DNA from 3 places in the Streptomyces sp. BBFR25 genome. Region 2 is predicted to be linked to each of the others. Evidence: riboswitches for the same ligand, from Rfam matches in the RefSeq annotation. Region 2 holds a riboswitch; each other region holds the start of a gene.
What was found. Region 2 has a riboswitch for cyclic di-AMP ahead of ACGH52_RS23455 (NlpC/P60 family protein). Riboswitches for the same ligand answer to the same signal wherever they lie in the genome.

Region 1 (2,255 bases), 190 kb from region 2:
CCCGCACGCTCAGCCCGAACGGCCCGACGACGGTCACGAGGGGTCTCCTGTCTGCTGGTGTCTACTGGCGATTACCTGGTTTGTCGATAGGTCGCTGCCACCACTCAAGTCAGCGTATCCGGTCACGTTTCGATCACCGCTAGCGCCCACCGTTACAGGCTGGTCGGTATCGGATCATGAACGGTATGTTTTTGATCAGGTGATATGAGCAGATTTTGATTGATATCGCCAGAGGGGTGAGCCGGACCCGGAGGGCGGACGGGCCGGAAGCCGCCGACGAAGATCCCACCACTCCTCCCAACGGCCCGCACTTCGAGAACGTCACCCGATCGACACGCACGCCCGCACGGACACCCCCGCGCCGCCCGCGGCAGACGCCGGCCCAGCCATCCGCTCCCCCACCCCGATTCCCTCCTCTCGCCGCTCGACACCCGAAGCCGTCCCCACCGACGGTCGGTTGGGGCACGGTTGGGATGAATGCCCGTTTTGCCATGCTTGTTGACGCCAGTGAGTTGGCTCACTCCGGGCCCTCTCCGGGCAACCCCGCCCGAACCTGTGCCCTCCCTTTGCCCCGCAAGCCAGTTGGGGCTTGGCAACAGCAAAGGATCAAGAGCCTCAAACACCTCAGAACAAGGTCAACAGGCACTTGGGGTGATTCCTGCACTTGTTCCGGACATGTGCTCTCGCATACGTTCCCGGCCTGTCGGGCGGACGCCGAATCCTGCCACCGCCCGTCGCACAGTCATCCACCCAACACACTCGCCGGCAGGAGCGGGGGACCCAGGTAAGTCGCCGCACCGGTCACCACCGGAGTGGCTCGGGGTGAAGCCGTACCCGTCAGGGCGCGGCCGGGCACCTCCCCGCCCGAACCCGACAGCTCACCTCGTAGGCGTAAGGAGAGGGACACATGTCTGCCAACGGTCAGAACCGTCACGCCCGCACCGGCCGCCTCGCCCGCAAGCTCGCGGTGGCAGGGACCGGTGCCGCGGTGCTCGCGCTGCCGCTCATCGGCGCCACCACCGCCTCCGCGGCCACCCCGGCCGCCGCCACGACCGCCACCACGGCGGCCAAGACGTACCCGGACAACCTCGACGGCTGGATCCGCGAGTCGCTCGACATCATGGCCCAGCACGGCATCCCCGGGACCTACGAGGGCATTCACCGCAACATCATGCGGGAGTCCTCCGGCAACCCGCTCGCCATCAACAACTGGGACATCAACGCCGTCAACGGCACCCCGTCCAAGGGCCTGCTCCAGGTGATCGACCCGACCTTCCAGGCGTACCACGTGCCCGGCACCTCCTGGGACCCGTACGACCCGGTCGCCAACATCACCGCCGCCTGCAACTACGCGGCCGACCGCTACGGCTCGATGGACAACGTCTTCAGCGCGTACTGAGCCGTACGCCGCCTGAGCCTCGGCTAAGAGGTTCCGAAGATCCGCTCGAGGACGACGGCCACGCCGTCGTCCTCGTTCGTCGTGGTGACCTCGTCCGCCACCGCCTTGAGTTCGGGGTGGGCACCGGCCATGGCGACGCCGTGGGCCGCCCAGTGGAACATGGGGACGTCGTTGGGCATGTCCCCGAACGCGATCGTCCGCCGCCGCCCGAGGCCCAGGTGCTCGGCGGCCAGCGCCAGGCCGGTCGCCTTGGTGATGCCGCAGGGCTGCAGCTCCACGGTGCCGGGCCCGGACATGGTGACCGTCGCGAGGGAACCGACCACCGCGCGCGCCGTCGTCGCCAGTTCGTCGTCGGTCAGCTCGGGGTGGCGCAGCAGCACCTTGCTGATCGGCGTGGACCACAGCTGCTCGCGCCGCTCGACGCGCACCGCGGGCAGCGTCGGGTGGGGCATCAGATAGCCCGGCTCGATGAGCGTCAGTCCGTCGACGCCGTCCTGGTCGACGGCCGCGTGCACCTGGCCCACCTCGGCCTCGATCTTGCCGATGGCGGTCTCGGCCAGCTCCCGGTCCAGGGTGACCGACCACAGCATCCGGTGCGCCCCGGCGTCGTACACCTGCGCGCCCTGCCCGCACACCGCGAGTCCCGTGCAGCCGAGCCGGTCGAGCAGGGGGCGCACCCGGGGGGCCGGCCGCCCCGTCACCACCAGGTGCCGCGCACCCGCCCCGGCGACCCGCGCCAGCGCGGCCAGCGACCGGTCGGAGACGGTGTCGTCGCCGCGGAGCAGCGTGCCGTCCAGATCGGTGGCGACGAGCGAATATGCGGTGCGGTCCATGATCAGAGAATACGGACACCGCA
Region 2 (2,255 bases):
GACCAGGGCGGTCCGGGACAGGATCTCGCGGCCCGTCAGATGCAGGGCGACCGACACGATGCCGGTCGCCATCACCGCGGCCCCGGCCGCCGGCGGACGCTGCGCCCACCAGGCGCGCAGCGCGGAGGGATGGGTGGCCGATGACATGGGCCCGATGCTAGAGACCCGCGACGATCAGCCCGGGCGCACCACGCTGTGGATCGACGACTCTCCGTCGTAGAAGATCGACTCCTCGCGGACGTACGCGCCCGGCTTCGGGGCGTGGATCATCATGCCGTCGCCGATGTACAGGCCGACGTGGCTGATGTCGTCGTAGAAGAAGACCAGGTCACCGGGTTGCGCCTGGGAGACGGAGACGGTCGTTCCGGCGTTGACCTGGTCGTAGGTGACGCGGGGCAGCGTCACGCCCGCGGCCTTCCAGGCGGCCTGGGTGAGGCCCGAGCAGTCGTAGGAGCCGGGGCCCGTGGCGCCCCAGACGTACGGCTTGCCGATCTGGGCGCGGGCGAAGGCGATCGCCTTCTCGGCCTTGGTGCCGTTCGAGGTGTCCGGCGTCGACGAGTCCGAGGAGCCGGTGCCGCCGGAGGTCCCCGAGGAGCCGGATCCGGCGCCGCTCTCCTGCTGGGCGGCCTCCTCCTGCCGCTTGCGCTCGGCCTCCTGCGCCTCCTGCTGCTTCGCCAGCTCGGCGGCCTTGCGGGCGGCCTCCTGCTGCTTCTTCTTCTCGATCGCCGCGAGCCGGGCCTTCTCCTCGGCGGTCAGCTCCGAGAGCAGCTCCCGCGCGGTGGCGAGCTTCTTCTGGACGGTCGACTTGGCCGTCTTGAGGTCGGTCTGCGAGTCGGTGAGCGTCTGGAGGCTCTCGGTGGCCTCCCGGCGCTTCTTCATCGTCTCGGACTGCTGGGTGACGTAGTCGTCGACGGCGGTCTTCTGCCGGCCGGTGAGCCGGTTCATCAGCTGGTTCTGGTCGAAGTAGTCCTGCGGCGAGTCCGCGAGCAGCAGCGTCGCGGTCTCCGGGACCGAGGCGCCCGTGCGGTACTGGGCGGAGGCGAAGGAACCCAGCTCCTCGCGCGCGTCGTTGAGCTTCTGGGTGCGCTGGGCGACGTCGTCGAGGAGGGTGTCGACCTTCTTGCGCTGCTTGGAGGTCTTCTCCTTGGCCGCGTTGTACTTCTCGGTCGCCGACCCGGCCTGGCGGTAGAGGTCGTCGACCTTCTTCTCGACCTCTTCGAGGGTCGGCCGGTCGTCCGACGGCGTGGCGTTCGCCGTCTGGGACAGCAGGGCGACGGAGGTGAGGGCCGCGGTGGCGAGGGCCGGGGTCCGTATGCCCGCGACGCGGGTACCGGTGGGACGCGACTTGCGGTGCGACGCCAAGGGAGGCGACTCCTTCCAGTGCTCCGCCTACCGGGTTAGCTGTCGGGTTCGGGCGGTGTGGCACGGAAGGGTTGCCCTACGGCGAGTCCGTCCCTCATGGAGGGCGGTGTCGCCGATTCACCCCAAAGTTCTCGGTTGGGTCCCCGGCTCCGGCTGCCGTGCGGCGTACCGGACTCGGCGGAGGCCGCGCGGCCCGGCGAGGTTCGCCGGAGGGGGTCGAGCGGCCTGCCCCGCACCGTAGCCAACTGGTGTGGCCGCTGTGAAGGTTGGTGGGTGATATGCCCGATACATTTTCGTGACCTTCCGTGCGGGCGCCTTTGGGCAGGTGGCGGGCGTCACTCTTCGTGTCCCGGCCGGTCGCGGGGTGTGCCCGGTCCGGGAACGCCGGGCATTTTCCGGGGTGGCGCCGGGTTGTCGGTGGGGCGCCCTAGACTCGGAGAGCGATGAGCAGCCTCTTTGACGACAGCTTCCTGGCGAGCCTCCAGACCCCCCGGGGTCACGAGGAGGAACCTCCGCCGCCGCCCGAGGACGATCACGGACCGGAGCCGGTCCCGCACGATCTGTTCGGCGGGAAGTTCGACGCGCCTCCGGACCGGGACACCCACTACCGGGACGGCGCCCCGCGCCCCGCCCTGGACGCCGCCGCGCTCCTGGAGGGGCTGAACGAGAACCAGAGGGCCGCCGTCGTCCACTCCGGCTCGCCGCTGCTCATCGTGGCCGGTGCCGGCTCCGGCAAGACCCGTGTGCTCACCCACCGCATCGCCCACCTGCTGGCCGAGCGGAACGTCCATCCGGGCCAGATCCTCGCGATCACCTTCACCAACAAGGCCGCGGGCGAGATGAAGGAGCGCGTGGAGCAGCTCGTCGGGCCGCGCGCCAACGCGATGTGGGTG
Region 3 (2,255 bases), 2.4 Mb from region 2:
GAGCCGGTCGGCCCAGCCGACGAACGCCCCGTCGGGGCCGGTGTCGCCGACGCCCTCGGTGAAGCTGTCCCCCACCGCCACGTACGACCCGATCACTGCTCTGCTGTCACTCTTCGAATCGTCTGCCACATCGGCCCATGATTCACCTTGGAATGTGACCTACGCGACCGTAGGAAGGGGTTGACGGGCGGTGAGAAAGGCCACGCCTAAAGTGTTCGTCAATTCCGGAATACAACGGAGAGCGGATGCATCGACCGGCCGGATACGCCGAAGGCCGGACCCGGGGATCGGGGTCCGGCCTTCGGGGCGCGGGGGCCGCGCGGAACCGGTCGTCAGACGGAGACGCCGTGCGAGCGCAGGAACGCGATCGGGTCGATGTCCGAGCCGTAGTCCGGCGTGGTGCGGATCTCGAAGTGCAGGTGCGGTCCGGTCACGTTGCCGGTGGCACCCGACAGGCCGACCTGCTGACCGGCCGTCACCGACTGACCGGCGGAGACGGAGAGCGAGGAGAGGTGGGCGTACTGGGCGTAGTGGCCGTCGGCGAGCTGGATGACGACCTGGTTGCCGTACGCGCCGCCCCAGCCGGCGGAGACGACGGTGCCCGCGCCGACGGCCTTCAGCGAGGTGCCGGTCGGGACGACGAAGTCGGTGCCGGTGTGGTAGCCGCTGGACCACATGCTGCCGGACTGGTGGTACGGGGTGCCGACGGTGCCGCCCGCGACGGGGGAGGTGTAACCGCTGGTGGTGCCGGCGGACTGGGTGCCGGTGTTCGAGGAGTCGGAGGAGTCCGAGGAGGCCTTCTCGGCGTCCGTCGACTTCTGGGCCGGCTTCTCGGCGGCGGGCTTCTCGGCGGACTTCTGCGCGGGCTTCTGCGACTGCGCGGAGGACGGCGCCGACGACTTGGCGGCCTGGCCGCCGATCGACAGCTCGAGACCGGGGTGGATCAGCGACGGGTCGGAACCGACGGCCTCGCGGTTGTCCGCGTAGAGCTTCTTCCAGCCGCCGTCGACGTCCTGCTCGTCGGCGATCTTCGAAAGGTAGTCACCGCTCTTCACGGTGTAGGTGCGCGAGTCGGAGTTCTTCTCCGCGGCGGCCTTCTTTGCCGAGGTCGGAACGGACTGCACGGCCTGCTCGGAAACGGAGTGCGCGGGGGCGGCGTTGGCGGCCGCGGCGCCCATCAGCGGGAGCGCGAGCGCGGCGCCACCGGTTCCGGCGACGGCGATGGCGCGGGTCAGGCGCATGGCCCTGGTACGGCGGTGCTTACCCTTGGCGGGCATGGCGAATTCCTCTCCGGCGCCTGCGAGGTGAGCTGTCGGGTGCGGGCTGGAGATGCCCGGCCGCGTCGGAACGCGGCTTTACCCCAAGCCGTTCCGGGAACCGGAACAGGCAGTCGTACCTGTGGGTCCCCCGCTCCTGCCGTGTACGGGTGGTGGATGAGTGCGGGCTCCGGTCGGCGGCAGGATTAGGCGTCCGTCCGGATCGGTGGTGAACGTAAGGGACCAAGACGCACAGGGACAAGCGAGGGTTTCCCGCGACCGGTGTTCCGATTGATCCTTTACGGGAATAACCGGTAACCCTGCGTCGATTTCCGTCGCGTCGATTTCCTTAAAGACCCTTGAGGCGCAGCCGAATTACGTGAACATGACGGGCCACGCACGGTCACGGATATGACGCTGCTCACGCGCCCCACACCCACCCTCCGCCATTTCAGGGCCAGTTGTTATTAAGGCGCCAATTCGGACAGAAGGGCCTTATCGGCTCGCAATATCCCTCGGAGTACGATTTCGCGCACCGGAGATGCCGTATCGTCGAGCCCAGCCCGTCGGCGAGCAGCGGCGGCGGGGTGGAGTGGGAGGAGCCCCCGTGACGCAGCAGGTCCCGTCGACCGAACCCGAGCTGACCGGTGTGCGCAACTTCCGGGACGTGGGCGGACTGCCGACCGCGGACGGGCGGCGGGTACGGCAGGGAGTGCTGTTCCGCAGTGGTCACCTGGCACACGCCACCGGTGAGGACGCCGCTTTCCTGGCCTCGCTGGGCCTGCACACGATCTTCGACTTCCGCAACGCGGCCGACCAGAAGCTCGAGGGCCCGGACGTCGAGCTGCCGGGCGTGCGCAATGTGAACCTGCCGCTGAGCGATCCGGCCGACGGCGCCGAGTTCTGGAAGATGGTCCGCGACGGAGACCTCGACCAGCTGCGCGAGATCCTCGCCGACGGCAAGGGCGCCGACCGCATGATCGGCTCCTACCGCTCGAT

Region 1: it holds a riboswitch for cyclic di-AMP, as region 2 does, so the genes downstream of both, ACGH52_RS22500 (transglycosylase SLT domain-containing protein) here and ACGH52_RS23455 (NlpC/P60 family protein) in region 2, are expected to answer to the same signal.
Region 3: it holds a riboswitch for cyclic di-AMP, as region 2 does, so the genes downstream of both, ACGH52_RS33480 (peptidoglycan DD-metalloendopeptidase family protein) here and ACGH52_RS23455 (NlpC/P60 family protein) in region 2, are expected to answer to the same signal.

The regions. Positions count from the first base shown of each region.
Region 1 is NZ_CP172447.1:4,917,738-4,919,992, reverse strand. It holds gene ACGH52_RS22505 (polyprenyl synthetase family protein) at 1-37, opposite strand, end outside; cyclic di-AMP (ydaO/yuaA leader) riboswitch at 751-906, shown strand; gene ACGH52_RS22500 (transglycosylase SLT domain-containing protein) at 908-1,399, shown strand; gene ACGH52_RS22495 (HAD family hydrolase) at 1,423-2,232, opposite strand.
Region 2 is NZ_CP172447.1:5,103,637-5,105,891, forward strand. It holds gene ACGH52_RS23450 (tellurite resistance/C4-dicarboxylate transporter family protein) at 1-147, opposite strand, end outside; gene ACGH52_RS23455 (NlpC/P60 family protein) at 175-1,362, opposite strand; cyclic di-AMP (ydaO/yuaA leader) riboswitch at 1,370-1,552, opposite strand; gene pcrA (DNA helicase PcrA) at 1,806-2,255, shown strand, end outside.
Region 3 is NZ_CP172447.1:7,482,632-7,484,886, reverse strand. It holds gene ACGH52_RS33485 (SGNH/GDSL hydrolase family protein) at 1-96, opposite strand, end outside; gene ACGH52_RS33480 (peptidoglycan DD-metalloendopeptidase family protein) at 333-1,277, opposite strand; cyclic di-AMP (ydaO/yuaA leader) riboswitch at 1,282-1,439, opposite strand; gene ACGH52_RS33475 (tyrosine-protein phosphatase) at 1,864-2,255, shown strand, end outside.